4 regions of the Diaphorobacter sp. JS3050 genome follow, and region 4 is predicted to be linked to each of the others. Evidence: predicted binding sites of a transcription regulator. Region 4 holds the regulator's gene; each other region holds the start of a gene.

Region 1 (4,206 bases), 1.9 Mb from region 4:
TGTGGTCCAGCGGCGAGAGGTCGTCGGGCTTGCGCGCGCGAATGCGCTCCTCCAGCTGGTGCAGCGGCTTGATGCCGCGCGCCAGCGCCAGCCAGACCAGCAGCACCGCCAGCGGCAGGATGACGAACTGCGGCAGCATCACGCCCTTGATGATCTCGGTGGCCAGCACGCTGCGCTTGGCGCGTGTCTCGGCCACCTGCACCAGCGCGGCGGGCGCGTCGGGCAGCGGCACGCGCACCCAGATGTAGGCCACGCGGATGTCGATGCCGCGCAGCTCGGCGTCGCGCAGCCGCACCTCGCCGGAGAACGCCTGCTCCTCGGGCGGCGGGCGCGGCAGGTCGCGCTCGCCCGAGAGGTAGTCGCCCGTGGGCGAGAGCACCTGGTAATAGACGATGTCGGACTCGTCGGCGCGCAGGATCTCGCTGGCGGGCTGGGGCAGGTTGAACAGCACCTTGCCGTCGTGCACCGTGACGAGCTGCGCCAACGCATGGGCGTTGTACTCCAGCGCGCGGTCGAAGGGCTTGTTGGCCAGGCCCTGGGCCACCAGCCAGGTCAGCGCCAGGCTCACCGGCCACAGCAGCAGCAGCGGCGTGAGCATCCAGTCCAGGATTTCGCCGAAGAGGGAGCGCTGCTCGCGCTGGAAGATTTTCAAGGCGGTGGGTGTTTTTGGCCGCTAGCGCTTATGCATCAAGCGCAGGTAGCTATCAATAACAGAGCATTCACGGGTCCCGTCAGCTGGGGATCTTTTCCAGGCAGTAGCCCAGGCCGCGCACGGTGGCGATGCGGATCGGCCCGCGCTCGATCTTCTTGCGCAGGCGGTGGATGTAGACCTCGATGGCGTTGTTGCTCACCTCCTCGCCCCACTCGCACAGGCGCTCCACCAGCTGCTCCTTGCTCACCAGGCGGCCGGCGCGCTGCAGCAGCACCTCCAGCAGGCCCAGCTCGCGCGCGGACAGCTCCACCATCTTGCCGTCGATGGTGGCCACGCGGCCCGCCTGGTCGTACACCAGGGGCCCGTGGCGGATGGCGCTGCTGGTGCCGCCCATGCCGCGGCGCGTGAGCGCACGCACGCGCGCCTCCAGCTCCGACAGCGCGAACGGCTTGGCCATGTAGTCGTCGGCGCCCAGGTCCAGGCCCTTCACGCGCTCGTCCACGCTGTCGGCCGCCGTGAGGATCAGCACCGGCAGCGCCGAGCCGCGCCCGCGCAGGCGCTTGAGCACCTCCAGGCCGTGCATCTTGGGCAGGCCCAGGTCGAGGATCAGCAGGTCGAACTCGTTGTTGGTCAGGAGCGCGGTATCGACCTCGGTGCCGCTGGCCACATGGTCCACCACGGCGCCCGAGCCGCGCAGCGTGCGCAGCAGCCCGTCGGCAAGCACCTGGTCGTCTTCGGCGATGAGGATGCGCATGGGGTGTCTCTCCTGGTTGTCGTGCGCCGGCCTGCGCTCTGCCTGAATTTTAGGCCGCCGTGCCCTCGCCGCCGGCGTAGGCCTCCAGGCCCAGCGCGACCACCGTGGCCACGTCCTGCCCCACCTCGGCACGGAACTCGCCCTCGGCCTGCGCCACCGCCGCGCGAAACGCCTGCAGCCACGCCAGTCCCGTGGGCGTGAAGCGCACCAGGCGCGCACGCGCATCGCGCGGATCGGGCTCGCGCGTGACCAGGCCCCAGGCCGCGCACTGCTCCACCAGCGCGGCCATGGACTGCTTGGCCATGCCCGCGCGCTCGGCCAGGTCGGTGAGGCGGTCCCCCTGCAGCGACAGATGCCGCGTGATGTGGATGTGCGCGGCGCTCACCTGGTCGCGCGCCGCGAGGTTGGACAGCGCCAGCGGCACCTGCACGTCGCGCGCCATGAGCTGCAGCACGCGCGCATCGAAGCGCCGCATGGCATGGCCCAGCAGGCGGCCCAGGTGGGTCTGGCGCCAGCGGTCGTCGAGGTTGGGGGGAGCGGTCATCCGCATATTGTCAGCCAAACTGACCAAAAATTGATTGGATAACGCATCAACCGCCCATAAACTACTGTTCAAGCATCCAGCCTGTCATTGGAAACAGTTTCCAGGCAGGCACACGATTTCACCGTGACCCCGACCCGAAGGAGCATTTCATGGACGCCACCGTCAAAGGCAACGCAACCGCCGTCAACAGCGAAAAGGCCAAGGCCCTGCAAGCCGCCCTCGCGCAGATCGAAAAGCAGTTCGGCAAGGGCACCATCATGCGCCTGGGCGAGGGCGAGGCCATTGAGGACATCCAGGTGGTCTCCACCGGCTCGCTGGGTCTGGACATCGCCCTGGGCGTGGGCGGCCTGCCGCGCGGCCGCGTGATCGAGATCTACGGTCCGGAAAGCTCGGGCAAGACCACGCTCACGCTGCAGGTCATCGCCGAGATGCAGAAGCAAGGCGGCCAGTGCGCTTTCGTGGATGCCGAGCATGCGCTGGATGTGCAGTACGCCAGCAAGCTCGGCGTTCAGCTCACCGACCTGCTCATCAGCCAGCCGGACACGGGCGAGCAGGCGCTGGAAATCGTGGACAGCCTGGTGCGCTCGGGTGCCGTGGACCTGATCGTGGTGGACTCGGTCGCCGCGCTCACGCCCAAGGCCGAAATCGAGGGCGAGATGGGCGACGCCCTGCCCGGCCTGCAGGCACGCCTGATGAGTCAGGCGCTGCGCAAGCTCACCGCCACCATCAAGAAGACCAACTGCATGGTCATCTTCATCAACCAGATCCGCATGAAGATCGGCGTGATGTTCGGCAGCCCCGAGACCACCACCGGCGGCAACGCGCTGAAGTTCTACGCCTCGGTACGCCTGGACATCCGCCGCACCGGCACCATCAAGAAGGGCGACGAGGCGATCGGCAACGAGACCAAGGTGAAAGTGGTGAAGAACAAGGTCTCGCCCCCGTTCAAGACGGCCGAGTTCGACATCCTGTTCGGCGAGGGCATCTCGCGCGAGGGCGAGATCATCGACATGGGCGTGAACGCGCGCATCCTGGAAAAGAGTGGCGCCTGGTACGCCTACAACGGCGAAAAGATCGGCCAGGGCCGCGACAACGCCCGCGAGTTCCTGCGCGAGAACCCCGGCCTGGCCGTGGAGATCGAGAACAAGGTGCGCGAAAGCCTGGGCATCGCGCTGCTGCCCACGGGCCACGCGAGCCCGGCGGCCGACCTGCCCGAAGACAAGCCTGCGCGCGGCAAGAAGGCCGACAAGACGGGCGAGATCGAAGCGTAACCGCGCACCGGGGTTTTTGAACGAAATCTGCTTCCAGCGCTTGACCATCAAGCGCTGGAAGCTCTTTTTTCAATAGCATTCATGGGATTCACCGCCCTCTCCCTCAAGGGCCGTGCGCTGCGCCTGCTTGCCCAGCGCGAGCATTCGCGCAGCGAACTGCAGGCCAAGCTCGCGCGCCACGTGCAGGAGGGCGACGATCTGCCGGCGCTGCTGGACGAGCTGCAGGCGCGCGACTTCATCAATGCAGAGCGCGTGGCCGAGTCCGTGGTGCACCGCCGCGCGGAGCGCTTCGGCACCCAGCGCGTGCTGCAGGAGCTGCGGCGCAAGGGGCTGGACGAGGATTTGGTGCGCAGCACCGCCGCCCAGCTGGCGGGCACCGAACTGCAGCGCGCCCGGGCCGTGTGGCGCCAGCGCTTTGGCGACCAGCCCGCCGACACGCCGCAGGAGCGTGCGCGCCAGATGCGCTTTCTGGCCACGCGTGGCTTCGCCGCCGACGTGGTGCGCCGCGTGGTGCGGGGTGGTGATGAATGGGAATAGAACGGGGCTTGGCGCGCTTCTGTCCAGCGTCAAAGCTATTTCATCCATAGCAGCTGTCGACGCGCAGTCCGCCACCGGTCGCACCCCGCAACGCCGCGCCGTCGTGCAATGCCAGGCCGCGCAATACGCGCGATGGCTTCAGCGCCGCCACGGACATGCCAGAGGCTTGAGGCCCGCGGCGCGGCTGTGCGCAGCCGGCCCCCGTTGAGCGCGTTGGGCCGCTGCGCGACCGCTCAACCCAGCAGGCGCTCCGGGTTGGCGTCCAGCTTGGTGAGCGCATCGCGCGTGGCGCGCAGCGTGAGACTCTCCTCCTCCTGCGCCACCAGCAGGCCCGCCTGCAGGTAGGCCCCCAGCCGGCGCAGCTGGATGAGGTAGCTGCCGCCATCGCGCGTGGCAAACAGGTGCAGCTGCTTGCGCTGGCTGTGCCAGGCGTATTGCACCTGCGTGG
Region 2 (4,206 bases), 140 kb from region 4:
CGGCGCCCCGGCGCTGCTGCACGGCGCGGTGGCCTTCCATGCCCTCAAGGGCGCTGGGAGCGGGGGTGAAGCGCAGGTCCAGGTCGCCCGTGCGGGCCGTGAACTCGCACAGCGCGCGCACGGCCACCACGTGGGGGCGCGGGGCGGCCGTCATGCCGCGCCGCACCACTGCACGTGGCACACCTGCACCGGAATGCCCTGCGCCACGCAGTAATCCAGCCAGCGGATCTGGTTGTCCTGCAGCTTGTCGCCGGGGGCCTTCACCTCCACCAGCGCATAGCGCTCGGCCCCGGGCGGGCGGCCGGGCCAGAAGCGCACCAGGTCGGGCAGGCCGGTGCGGTTGGCCTGCACGTCGCGCAGCAGCCGGGCGAACAGCCGCTCCAGGTGCGCCGGCGGAATGCAGTCCAGCGCCAGCGCCAGCAGTTCGGCGCTCAACGCGCCCCAAGCCACGAAGGGCGACTGGGTGCCGTGCTTCTCTTCAAAGCGCTGCACGATGGTGGCGCGGTAGCGACCGTCGTGCAGCTCGGCCAGGCAGGCGTCGAACAGGGCCTGGCGGCGCGCCACGAAGTCGGGCGCGCCCAGGTCGGCCGGGCCACTCTGGAACGGGTGGAAGAACGCGCCCGGCAACGGCGCAAAGATGGCCGGCCAGCACAGCAGGCCGAACAGCGCGTTGACGAGCGTGTTCTCCACATAGAACACCGGTGCCTCGGCGCAGTGCCAGTGCGCGCGCAGCGCGTGCTCCACCGACTGGGGCGGCGTGGGCGCGGGCAGTTCCACGTCCATGCGCAGCGCAGCCACGGCCGGGGCCAGCGCGGGCCGGCGCGGCCCGCCGCCCTGCCCCAGGCTGCGGCGCAGGCGCGGCAGCATGCGCGCCACGCGCTGGTGTTCTTCTTCACTTTCAGGAGCAGCCAGCGCTTGATGGGCAAGGGCTAGGGCCTGATCGGAGCATTGCATGCGCTCCAGCACGCGGATCTGGCGGTGGCGCGCACCGGGGGCGCGGCTGGCGGCGTAGGCCTGGGCGGCCAGCGGCCAGTCGCGCGCGCGCTCGCAGGCCTGGCCCACGCGCAGCAGGACCCGCGCGCGGCGCTGCTCCAGCCACGGCGTGGCGCTGTGCGCGGCGGCCAGGGCCTGCAGCAGCGCAGCGGCGTCGAAGCCCTCCGCGTCCAGCGCCTGGCGGCAGGCGCTGAGGGCGAGGTAGGTGTCCACATCGGCCTGATGCTGGAAGGCGCGCGAGGCAGCGTCCAGCGGCACGGCCTCGTAGCGGAACACGCCCAGGTCGGCCAGCACGAACTCCGCCCAGCTCTGGTGCAGGTTGCCGAAGAACATGAGCCGCAGGCGCTCGCAGCGCGCGCCCACCGTCACGTGCCAAACGGGCTCGTCGGCGTGCGGGTGCCACGCGGCGTAGGGCTGCCGCAGGTCAGCGCGGTCGACCAGGGCCTGCAGCATCTCGGCCTTGCGCATGGTGGGGTGCAGCGCAGTGCCCTGCAAAATCTGTAGCAGCTCGCGCTTGGTGTGCAAAGCGAACAGCTCCGATAGACCCAGGGGCGCATCGGCGCACAGCCAGCCCCGCGACAGCAACGGCGCGGCAGCGTCGCGCGTGTCGGGAATCTCGTCATAGGCCAGCTTGCTCGCGCGAAACCACGGCCTGCGCCGCATCACCATGCGCACCAGCAGGGCCTGTGCGGCCTGGGGCAGTTGCCGAAAGTCGGTGAGGAACTGCAGGTCGTCCACACCGAGCAGGTCGCCATAGCGCGTGTGCAGCCAGTCCAGCGCACGCTGGAAGTTGTGCAGGTAGTAAAAGCGGTGCGGTGCAGGCGCAGGGCCGGGCTGCGGCATACAAAAGACTGTGCGTTTATACAGTCAATGATACCGGCGCAGCGGGTGCGCCGTTAATGTGGGGATAACGCGCCGTTCCTAGAATGCGGGCTTTTGCCAAGCGGGCCGCATGCACATCCTGATCGTCGAAGACAACGCGCTGGTGGCCAGCGGCATCCAGGCCGGGCTGGAGCTGCACGGCTTCACCAGCGACACCGCGGGCAGCGTGGCGCAGGCGCAGGCCCACATGACCAGCCGCCAGTTCGATGCCTGCGTGCTGGACTTGGGCCTGCCCGATGGCGACGGCATCAGCCTGCTGCGCCAGTGGCGCGCCAAGGGGTTGGCGCTGCCGGTGCTGATCCTTACCGCGCGCAGCACCATCGAGGACAAGGTGGCCGGCTTTCAGACCGGCACCGACGACTACCTGACCAAACCCTTCGACCTGCAGGAGCTGGTGCTGCGCCTGCGCGCCCTGCTGCGCCGCGCGGGCGGGCGCACCAGCGACCTGCTGGCGCTGGGCGACTGCCAGGTCAACATGGCCACCGGCGAAGTCACGCGCAACGGCGTGGCGATAGACATCTCGCGTCGCGAATGGGCGCTGCTGCAGGCCCTGCTACAGGCGCATGGGCGCGTGCTGAGCGCGGCGCAGCTGCATGACAGCCTGTACGGCCTGGACCAGGACGTGGACAGCAACACCGTGAACGTGCACGTGCACCATCTGCGCAAGAAGCTCGGCGCCGATGTGATCGACACCGTGCGGGGCCTGGGCTTTCGGCTGGGCGCGCGGTACTGCGGCGGTGCGGCATGACGGCACGACCTATGCAAAGCCTGCGGGTTCGGCTGGTGCTGGGCCTGAGCCTGACCATTTGCCTGGTCTGGAGCGGCGTGGCGATCTGGCAGTTCACCAACATGCAGCGCGAGCTGCGCACGCTGCTGGACGACCGCCTCATCGCATCGGCCCGGATGGTGGTGGGCATCGTGCAGCAGTTCCAGCAGGCCGAGCTGGCGGCAGCGCCGCGCGCCAGCAACGATGCGCTGCTGTCGGTCATTGGCCGCGATGGCGTGGCCTGCGAGGTGAGCCTGGTGCGCAGCGAAGTGGACATCCTGCCCATCGCGCGCACCAACAACATCCCGGACATGGCCTCTGCCGGCAGCGCGGGCTTTGGCCAGATCACCAAGGGCGGCAAGCAGTGGCGCACCTATGTGCTGGAGGACAAGGGCGTGCGCGTGGCCACCGCCGACCGGCTGGATGTGCGCGACCAATTGGTGCAGACCTTCGTGCGCACGCTGGTGCTGCCCTTCGTGCTGGCGCTTGCCGTCATCCTGCTGCTGACCTGGTGGATGGGCACGCGCAGCCTGCGCCCGCTGCAGCGCCTGCGCGAGGAGCTGGTGCAGCGCCCACCCCACGACCCCACGCCCGTGCAGTCGGGCCGCGACGTCAAGGAACTGGCCCCGCTGGTGGACAGCCTGAACCAGTTGCTGGCGCGCATGGACGCCAGCATGGAACACGAGCGCCGCTGGACCGCCGACGCGGCGCATGAGCTGCGCACGCCGCTCACCGCCATCAAGACCCATGTGCAGGTGGCGCAGCTGACACTTGCCGCGGGCAACAACAACGCCAGCCCCGACAAGGCCGCCAACGCACTGCGCCAAGCGGGCGAAGGCATCGACCACATGCACGCCACGCTGGAGCAACTGCTGCAGCTTGCACGCGTGGAAAGCGCCAGCGCGGGAGAGGCGCGCGCCACCGTGGGCACCGGCATCGCGCAGGCCTTCCGCCTGGCCTGCAGCCAGTCCCTGCAGCGTGCCGAGAACGAGGGCATTCAGTTGCCCTCCCCACCGCTGGACGCGGCAGAAATACCCGCCGACCCGGCAGCCTGGCAGGCAATACAGCTACCGCTGCCCCCCGCGCTGCTGGCCTGCGCCATCACCAACCTGATCGACAACGCGCTGCGCCATCACCAGGGCCCCGCCCCTGTGAGTGCCACGCTGCGCTGGCAAGCCGATGATGCCGGCCCGGGCACGGTGGAAGTCTGTGTGCGCGACGAAGGCCCCGGCCTGACCCCTGCGGAGTGCGAGCAAGCGCTGCGGCGTTTCTGGCGCAAGTCCAGCACCTCGCCCGGCAGCGGCCTGGGCCTGACGATCGTGCGCCGCATCGCCGAAAGCGCCCATGGCACGCTGACGCTGGAACCGGCCGAGCCCGGCCTGCGGGCGCGGCTGTGCCTTCCGGCGCTGGCAGTGACCTCTTCGGCGGCAAGGGACTGACGCCGCCGTGGACCGCGTACTGCACCTGGGCCCACTGGTCCTGCCGTGGATGTTGCTGGTGCTCCTGGGCGCCTGGCAGTTGGGCACGATGGTGCATGAGCGACTGGCCGCACGGCGTGGCCTGAC
Region 3 (4,206 bases), 550 kb from region 4:
GGTTGAGCGTGGTCTCCCACAGCTGCTCGGCGTTCATTTCGCCCAGGCCCTTGAAGCGGCTGATCTGGCATTTCTCGCGCGGCACGCCGTCCTTGGCGCACTTGTCGAGGATGCTTTCCAGCTCGGATTCATCCAGCGCATACACCTTGGCCGCGGGCTTCTTGCCGCGCGCCGGCACGTCCACGCGGAACAGCGGTGGCCGGGCGACAAAGATATGGCCGGCCTCGATGAGCTTGGGGAAGTGGCGGAAGAACAGCGTGAGCAGCAGCACCTGGATGTGCGAGCCGTCCACGTCCGCGTCGGAGAGGATGCAGATCTTGCCGTAGCGCAGGCCGGACAGGTCGGGGGTGTCGCTCGGGCCGTGCGGGTCCACGCCGATGGCTACCGAGATGTCATGCACCTCGGTGTTGGCAAACAGGCGGTCGCGGTCGACCTCCCAGGTGTTGAGCACCTTGCCGCGCAGCGGCAGGATGGCCTGGCTTTCCTTGTCGCGGCCCATCTTGGCGCTGCCGCCGGCCGAGTCGCCCTCGACCAGGAAGACCTCGTTGTAGGCCAGGTCACGGCTTTCGCAGTCGGTGAGCTTGCCGGGCAGCACGGCCACGCCCGAGCCCTTGCGCTTTTCGACCTTCTGGCCGGCCTTTTGCCGTGTCTGCGCGGCCTTGATGGCCAGTTCGGCCAGCTTCTTGCCGTATTCCACGTGCTGGTTCAGCCACAGCTCCAGCGCCGGGCGCACGAAGCTGGACACCAGCCGCACGGCGTCGCGCGAGTTCAGCCGCTCCTTGATCTGCCCCTGGAACTGCGGGTCCAGCACCTTGGCCGCCAGCACATAGCTGGCGCGCGCAAACACATCCTCGGGCAGCAGCTTCACGCCCTTGGGCAGGAGCGAGTGCAGCTCGATGAAACTCTTGACCGCGTTGAACAGGCCGTCACGCAGGCCGCTTTCATGGGTGCCGCCGGCGCTGGTGGGGATCAGGTTCACGTAGCTCTCGCGCACCGGCTGGCCTTCCTCGGTGAAGGCCACACACCATGCGGCGCCCTCGCCCTCGGCAAAGCTCTCGTTGTGGCGGTCGGCAAAGCCCTCGCCCTCGAACAGCGGGATCACCGGGTCAGCGCTCAGCGTCTGCGCCAGGTAGTCGCGCAGGCCGCCCTTGTACTGCCAGGTCTGGGTGTCGCGCGTCTTTTCATTGACCAGCTGCACCGTGACGCCGGGCATGAGCACCGCCTTGCTGCGCAGCAGGTGCGTCAGCTCGCCCATCGGAAGGTTGCTGGACTCAAAGTATTTGGCGTCGGGCCAGACGCGCACGGTGGTGCCCTGCTTGCGCTCGCCCGCCTGCAGCGGGCGCACCGCCAGCGGCTCGGTCACATCGCCGCCCGCAAACACCAGGCGCGCCACCTGGCCCTCGCGGTGGGTGGCCACCTCCAGCCGGGTGGCCAGGGCGTTGGTGACGCTTACGCCCACACCATGCAGGCCGCCCGAGAAGCTGTAGGCCCCGCCCTTGCCCTTGTCGAACTTGCCGCCCGCGTGCAGGCGGGTGAACACCAGCTCCACCACCGGTGCGTTCTCCTCGGGATGCAGGCCGAACGGAATGCCCCGGCCGTCGTCCTCCACGCTCACCGAGCCGTCGGTGTGCAAGGTCACCTTGATCTTCTTGCCAAAGCCCGCCAGCGCCTCGTCGGCCGCGTTGTCCAGCACCTCCTGGATGATGTGCAGGGGGTTGTCGGTGCGGGTGTACATGCCCGGCCGCTGCTTGACGGGCTCCAGTCCCTTGAGGACGCGGATCGAGCCTTCGGAGTAGTCGCTGGCGGAGGTGGATGCGGGTTTGACTGCCATGGCGGCGGATTGTAGTGCTGGATATAAAACCAGGATGGTGACGCTTTCTTGCCCCGCCAGCGTGCCGCACAGGGGGGCGCCAAGCAGGCGACACGGGTTTTCGCTACATTCGCCGGATGCACGACGCAACCCGAAAACTGTCCATGGCCCAGGTGCTGATCTGCGGCGCCGCCATCGTCACTCTGTCCATGGGCATCCGGCACGGCTTCGGCCTGTGGCTGCAGCCCATCACCCAGGACATGGGCTGGACACGCCAGACCTTTGCCCTGGCCATGGCCATTCAGAACCTGTCCTGGGGTCTGTTCGGCATCTTTGGCGGCATGCTGGCCGACCGCCTGGGCGCCTTCCGCGTGCTGATCGGCGGCGCAGCGCTCTACGCCATGGGCCTGGCCGGCATGGCGCTGTCTCCCACGCCGCTGCTGTTTTCGCTGACCACGGGCGTGCTGATCGGCGCTGCACAGGCGGGCACCACCTACGCCATCATCTACGGGGTGCTGGGCCGGCAGATCCCGGCCGACAAGCGCTCCTGGGCCATGGGCGTGGCCGCTGCGGCGGGCTCGTTCGGCCAGTTCCTCATGGTGCCGCTGGAGGGGCAACTGATCCTGCGCCTGGGCTGGCAAGAGGCCCTGCTGGTGCTCTCGGCCATGGTGATCCTGATCGTTCCGCTGGCCTTCGGCCTGCGCGAGCCGGGCTTTCATGGCAGCGCCCCCATCAAACGTACCCAGTCCGTGGGCGAGGCCTTTGCCGAGGCGCTGCGCTACCGCAGCTTCCTGCTGCTCACCGCCGGCTACTTCGTGTGCGGCTTCCAGGTGGTGTTCATCGGTGTGCACATGCCCAGCTATCTGCGCGACCAGGGCCTCACGCCCCAGGTGGCCAGCTATGCGCTGGCGCTGATCGGGCTGTTCAACGTGTTCGGCACCTATATCGCGGGCTCGCTGGGCCAACGGATCCCGAAGCGCCACATCCTGGCGTTCATCTATTTCGCCCGTGCCGTGGCCATCACCATCTTCCTGCTGGTGCCGCTGTCGCCGCTGTCGGTCTACGTGTTCTCGGCCGTGATCGGCGCACTGTGGCTGTCCACGGTGCCCCCCACCAATGCCACCGTTGCGCAGATCTTCGGGGTGCAGCACCTGTCCATGCTCAGCGGCTTCGTGTTCTTCAGCCACCAGATCGGCAGTTTCCTGGGCGTGTGGCTGGGCGGCTATCTGTATGACCGCACGGGCAGCTACGACATCGTGTGGTACCTGGCAATTGTGTTGGGCATCCTCGCGGGCCTGGTGAACCTGCCCGTACGCGAGGGCGCCATCGTGCGCGCCACCCCTCAGGCGGCCTGACCATGCGCACCCTGTACAAGCGGTCGATCGTCGCAGCTGCGCTGCTCGCGGTGCTGCTGGGGGTGTTCGCGCTGTACCTGCAGCCCGACTTCATGCTGACGCTGGCGGACCAGATCTGGGCCTGCTTCTGACGATGGCCCCGCACGGCACCGCCCATGCGCCGCTGCCCGCGGCCTCGGAATGGATACAGCGCTGGTCCCATCTGGTGCCTGCGGGCGGCAGTGTGCTGGACGTGGCTTGCGGTCACGGCCGTCACATGCGCTGGTTCCATGAAAGAAAACACCCGGTAACGGGCATAGACAAAGCGCCAGAAGCTATTGAAAGCATAGCACCATGGGGCGCGACGATCGTTGCGGATATCGAGGCTGGCCCCTGGCCCCTGCCCGGGCAGCGCTTTGCCGGCGTGGTGGTCACCAATTACCTGTGGCGTCCTTTGCTGCCCACCATCGTGGACAGCGTGGCGCCCGGTGGCGTGCTGCTCTATGAGACCTTCGCCGTGGGCAACGAAACTGTCGGCCGGCCCGCGCGGGCCGAATTCCTGCTGAGGCCGGGCGAACTGCTGCAGGCCTGCCGGGCCCTGCGCATCGTGGCTTATGAGGAAGGCTTCCTCGACGCGCCCGCGCGCTTCGTGCAGCGCATCGCCGCCGTGCGGCCTGCGCCGTCCATGGACGGGCCGCTGCGCGCGCCGCTGCGCGCGCCGCTGCAGGGCCCCGTCTAGTTAGAATGTGTTTTTACCGTTTTTGAACGCGGACATGACTTCTCCCAGCGCCCCCCTGACCGGCAGCATCGTCGCCCTCGTCACGCCCATGCATGACGACGGCAGTGTGGACTACCCCGCGCTGCGCAAACTCATCGACTGGCACATCGCAGAAGGCACCGACTGCATCGGCGTGGTGGGCACGACCGGCGAATCGCCCACGGTGAACGTGGAGGAGCACTGCGAAATCATTCGTGTGTCCGTGGAACAGGCCGCCAAGCGCGTGCCCATCATGGCGGGCTGCGGCGCCAATTCCACGGCCGAGGCCATCGAGCTGGCCAGGT
Region 4 (4,206 bases):
CTGTCCCGCGCTGGCGCGCCGACGGCAAGCGTGCCCGCTGATTTCAAAACACTAGAGGACATCCATGAGACTGATTCTGCTCGGCGCTCCCGGCGCCGGAAAGGGTACGCAGGCCGCGTTCATCTGCCAGAAATTCGGCATCCCACAGATCTCCACCGGCGACATGCTGCGCGCCGCCGTCAAGGCCGGCACGCCCCTGGGCCTGCAGGCCAAGGCCGTCATGGATGCGGGCCAGCTCGTCAGCGACGACCTGATCATCAACCTGGTGAAGGAGCGCATCGCCGAGCCCGACTGCGCCCAGGGTTTCCTGTTCGACGGATTCCCACGCACCATCCCCCAGGCAGACGCCATGAAAGCCGCGGGCGTGAAGCTCGACTATGTGCTGGAGATCGACGTGCCGTTCGACGCCATCATCGAGCGCATGAGCGGCCGCCGCTCCCACCCGGCTTCGGGCCGCACCTACCACGTGAAGTTCAACCCGCCCAAGGTCGAAGGCAAGGACGACGTGACGGGCGAGCCCCTGGTACAGCGCGAGGACGACAAGGAAGAAACCGTCAAGAAGCGCCTGCAGGTCTACAGCGACCAGACCCGCCCGCTGGTGGACTATTACTCCAGCTGGGCCAAGACCGATCCCGCCAACGCGCCCAAGTACCGTGCCATTCAAGGCACCGGCAGCGTCGAGGAAATCACCCAGCGCGCCCTGACGGCGCTGTCGAGCTGACGAACCCGCCGCCGGCTCCCGCCAACGCCCCGCAACGCGGGGCGTTGTGCTGTGTGCCCAGGCAAGCGCCTCGGCCCATGACGGTGCTTATGAATTAGCGGACTGCATCAACTCCAGCACCAGGCTGACCCGCGCCTTCACGGGGCTCAGCCCATCCGCATCGCGCCAGGGCGTGCCCGTCAGGTCCATCATCCGCCCCTGCGGGCAGCGCGAAGCCACGCGCACCTGCACCCCGGCCTCCACGGCACGCGCGAGCGCGGCCTCCAGCGCATGGTGCAGCGTGCCATTGCCGGTGGCGGCCACCACGAGGCCGTGCACGCCCTTCTCCACCAGCCAGTCCACCAACGCGCCATCCGCGCCGGCGTGGCTGAGAACAATTTCCACGCGTGGCCAGGCGGCATCTGGCAGGATCGGCACCAGCGCGCCATGCGCGGGCTGTTCCACCTGCGGCGCAAGGCCGCGGGCCCAGCGCACGCGCCCCGCTTCCATCCAGCCCAGAGGCCCGGCATCGCCGGAGTCGAACGCGTCCAGCCGCAGCGGGTGCACCTTGCTCACCTCGCGTGCCCCATGCACCACGCCAGCGGCCGCCATCAGAACCCCCCGCGCTGAGGGATCGGCCGCCAGCGTGACGGCATCCAGCAGGTTCTGCGGCCCGTCCGGCGCGAGCGCCGTGGCCGGACGCATGGCACAGGTCAGTACCGCCGGCTTGGCGGTGGTATCGAGCAGGTTGTGCAGCAGCCAGGCGGTTTCCTCCAGCGTATCCGTGCCGTGGGTGATGACGACGCCGGCCACGGCCGGGTCGGCCAGGTGTGCGGCGCAACGACCGGCCAGGCGCGCCCACGCGTCAAAGCCCATGTCCTTGCTGTCCAGCTGCACCACCTGTTCGGCCACCAGCGCGCCGCCCGCGGCCTGCACCAGCCCGGGCACCGCGGCCAGCAATTGCTCCACGCCGATCTGCCCGGCCGTGTAGCCCACGTTCGCGCCTTGCACCGCGGAAGAGCCCGCAATCGTGCCGCCGGTGCCCATAACGACGATTTTTCTTGCAGCTGCCACTTGCATCCCTCCAAAAACTGTTCAAAAATACAGATACTGGATTAAAAAACAGTAACCCACTCAACCACCGACCGCATTGGATCGCACCATGCTCGACAGTCCCAAGCTCACCGCCCGCCAGCAGCAGATCCTGGACCTCATCCAGACCGCCATCGCGCGCACCGGCGCCCCGCCCACCCGCGCCGAGATCGCGGCAGAGCTGGGTTTCAAGTCCGCCAACGCGGCCGAGGAGCACCTGCAGGCGCTGGCCCGCAAGGGCGTGATCGAACTGGTCAGCGGCACCTCGCGCGGCATCCGGCTGCGCGGCGAAACCGTGCGCAACATCAATGCGGCGCGCGGCGCCCAGTTCAACCTGCCGATACCCGGCCTGTCGCAGCTCACGCTGCCGCTGGTGGGCCGCGTGGCGGCAGGCTCGCCCATTCTCGCCCAGGAGCATGTGGACCAGACCTATACGGTGGAAGGCAGCCTGTTTGCGCACAAGCCCGACTACCTGCTCAAGGTGCGCGGCATGTCCATGCGCGACGCGGGCATCATGGACGGCGACCTGCTTGCCGTACAGGCAACGCGCGAGGCGCGCAACGGGCAAATCATCGTGGCGCGCCTGGGCGATGACGTCACGGTCAAGCGCCTGCGCCGCACAGGCAGCGCCATCGAGCTGCTGCCCGAGAACCCCGACTACCCGGTGATCCGCGTCGAGCCGGGCGAACCTTTCGAGATCGAAGGGCTGGCCGTGGGCCTGATACGCAACACCATGCTCATGTAGTCCGTTGAATGCAGCGCCGCCGCAGGTGGCGGGCGTCTGGCAGGCGGTAGCCCGGGCATGCCCCGTGGCTGCGGCATGCCAACCCTGCGGATGCGCGCTTGACGTCCTTGGCAATCCTGCCTGTGTTCCACCTTCATGCCCTGGCATGCCGGAGTCTTCACATGGGATTTGCCCTCTTTGCCTTTGCCTCCCTTTCCCGCCCCTTGCGCCGCCTGCGCCGATGGGGACGGGCCGCACGCCATATGTCGCGCGGCGCTGCACCCTCTGCCTGCACCACGCACGGACGCGCCGATGCACACCAGCGAGCGACGCCCAACGCCGGCCCTCCCGATAGCCCCGCCGTGGCGGGCATGGCGCAAGAAAATCCGGCCCGCCACCGCGCCTTTGCCATGCCTGCCGCGGATGCGGCCATGCAGCACACAGGTCTGCGGCCTGCGATCTCCACCCGTTCGCTCCCCCTGCGCGTGATCCTGCGCCATGACACCGACGACGCGTGCAAGCTCGTGATTTCCGGCCGCATGGCCGATGTGTGCGCGGAACTGGAGCGCCTGGCCCTGCGCTGACCGCGGGGCACTGCTGCGACCGCTTCTGACACTTTTCGAAGGCGTCGCGGCCGCAGCGCGTTCATCGCAGGCCCGTTTCTACAATGCACGGCATTTGCAACTGTCCGCCCCCAAGCACGCCATGACCCACGAGTCCCGCCTGGACCGCTTGCTGCGGCAACTGCTGTGGGGCCGGCGCACGGCCGCGCTGGCAACGCTGCAAACCCTGCCCGGCGCGGAAACGGTTCCATTCACAACGCCGGCGGTGTCGTTCGTTCCGTATGCCATCGACTCCACGGCCCAGGTGCTGGTATTGCATGTCAGCGCCCTCGCCGCCCATACCCGCAACCTGCGGCAATCGCCCGCGGTTTCTCTCCTGATCACGGCGCCCGAGGACGCGGCCCAGCCCGTGCATGCGCTGGAGCGCGTCGCCATCCAAGGGCAAGCCGTGCTGCTTGCGCCCGAGGCAGCCGCCAGCGCGCGCGCCGCCTACCTGCAGCGCTTCCCTGAGGCAGCGCCCATGACGGCGCTGGGCGACTTCCAGTTCGTGCAGATCATCCCTTCGGTGGGCCGCCACGTGGCAGGGTTTGGCGCGGCGCGGGATTTATCTGCCGAGGAGCTGAAGGCGCTGCTCACGTCTTGACGCTGGGGCGATCGGCGCCGCCAGCAGTTGGATGGCAAGGGCCGTTCCGCCCAGGCGAGCGCTGGCGGCCGCAAGCCCGGTGCCCGGGAAGGCCATACGGGCCGCTGCCAGGGCCGGTTTGGTGATTGGTTGGCGGACGCGCGCCGTGCGCGCAAGCATGAACGGCCCCGCCCACGGCGGCCGGTGGCGGCACACCTGCCCTGAAAGCCTGCCCCGCGCGAGAGCCTCTCAAGACACCAGTTGCGACCAGACCTTGTCCAGCCGCTTGCCGCTGACCGGATACGGCGTGCGCAACTCCTGCGCGAAGAAGCTCACGCGCAGTTCCTCCAGCATCCAGCGGTACTCCTGCATGCGGGCATCCACCTGGCCCTTGCGCTCGGCGACCATGCGCCAATAGCGCTGCTCCAGCGGCTGCAGTTCCTTGAGCTTGGCGGCATCGCGTGCCGGGTCGGCGCGGTACTTGTCCAGGCGCGTGGCGATGGCC

The links. Region 4 encodes LexA, which represses DNA repair genes until DNA is damaged. Its sites were predicted from a motif close to ACTGTATNNNNATACAGT; they were not measured.
Region 1: the regulator LexA is predicted to act here: its motif matches at 2,014-2,031, upstream of recA (recombinase RecA).
Region 2: the regulator LexA is predicted to act here: its motif matches at 1,844-1,861, upstream of HND92_RS07920 (VRR-NUC domain-containing protein).
Region 3: the regulator LexA is predicted to act here: its motif matches at 1,848-1,865, upstream of HND92_RS05960 (DNA topoisomerase IV subunit B).

Annotation. Positions count from the first base shown of each region.
Region 1 covers NZ_CP053553.1:3,806,394-3,810,599, forward strand. The annotation lists gene HND92_RS18125 (sensor histidine kinase) at 1-652, opposite strand, end outside; gene HND92_RS18130 (response regulator transcription factor) at 732-1,406, opposite strand; gene HND92_RS18135 (MarR family winged helix-turn-helix transcriptional regulator) at 1,456-1,950, opposite strand; gene recA (recombinase RecA) at 2,100-3,221, shown strand; gene recX (recombination regulator RecX) at 3,303-3,758, shown strand; partial or broken gene HND92_RS18150 (DUF1631 family protein) at 3,992-4,206, opposite strand, start outside.
Region 2 covers NZ_CP053553.1:1,607,919-1,612,124, reverse strand. The annotation lists partial or broken gene HND92_RS07925 (ATP-dependent DNA helicase) at 1-154, opposite strand, end outside; gene HND92_RS07920 (VRR-NUC domain-containing protein) at 151-1,836, opposite strand; gene HND92_RS07915 (response regulator transcription factor) at 1,946-2,623, shown strand; gene HND92_RS07910 (ATP-binding protein) at 2,620-4,080, shown strand; gene HND92_RS07905 (TlpA disulfide reductase family protein) at 4,088-4,206, shown strand, end outside.
Region 3 covers NZ_CP053553.1:1,193,732-1,197,937, reverse strand. The annotation lists gene HND92_RS05960 (DNA topoisomerase IV subunit B) at 1-1,831, opposite strand, end outside; gene HND92_RS05955 (MFS transporter) at 1,948-3,165, shown strand; gene HND92_RS19490 (hypothetical protein) at 3,168-3,296, shown strand; gene HND92_RS05950 (bifunctional 2-polyprenyl-6-hydroxyphenol methylase/3-demethylubiquinol 3-O-methyltransferase UbiG) at 3,299-3,883, shown strand; gene dapA (4-hydroxy-tetrahydrodipicolinate synthase) at 3,918-4,206, shown strand, end outside.
Region 4 covers NZ_CP053553.1:1,747,660-1,751,865, reverse strand. The annotation lists gene adk (adenylate kinase) at 65-721, shown strand; gene HND92_RS08550 (asparaginase) at 809-1,780, opposite strand; gene lexA (transcriptional repressor LexA) at 1,863-2,537, shown strand; gene HND92_RS08540 (hypothetical protein) at 2,699-3,100, shown strand; gene HND92_RS08535 (pyridoxamine 5'-phosphate oxidase family protein) at 3,222-3,722, shown strand; gene hrpA (ATP-dependent RNA helicase HrpA) at 3,951-4,206, opposite strand, start outside.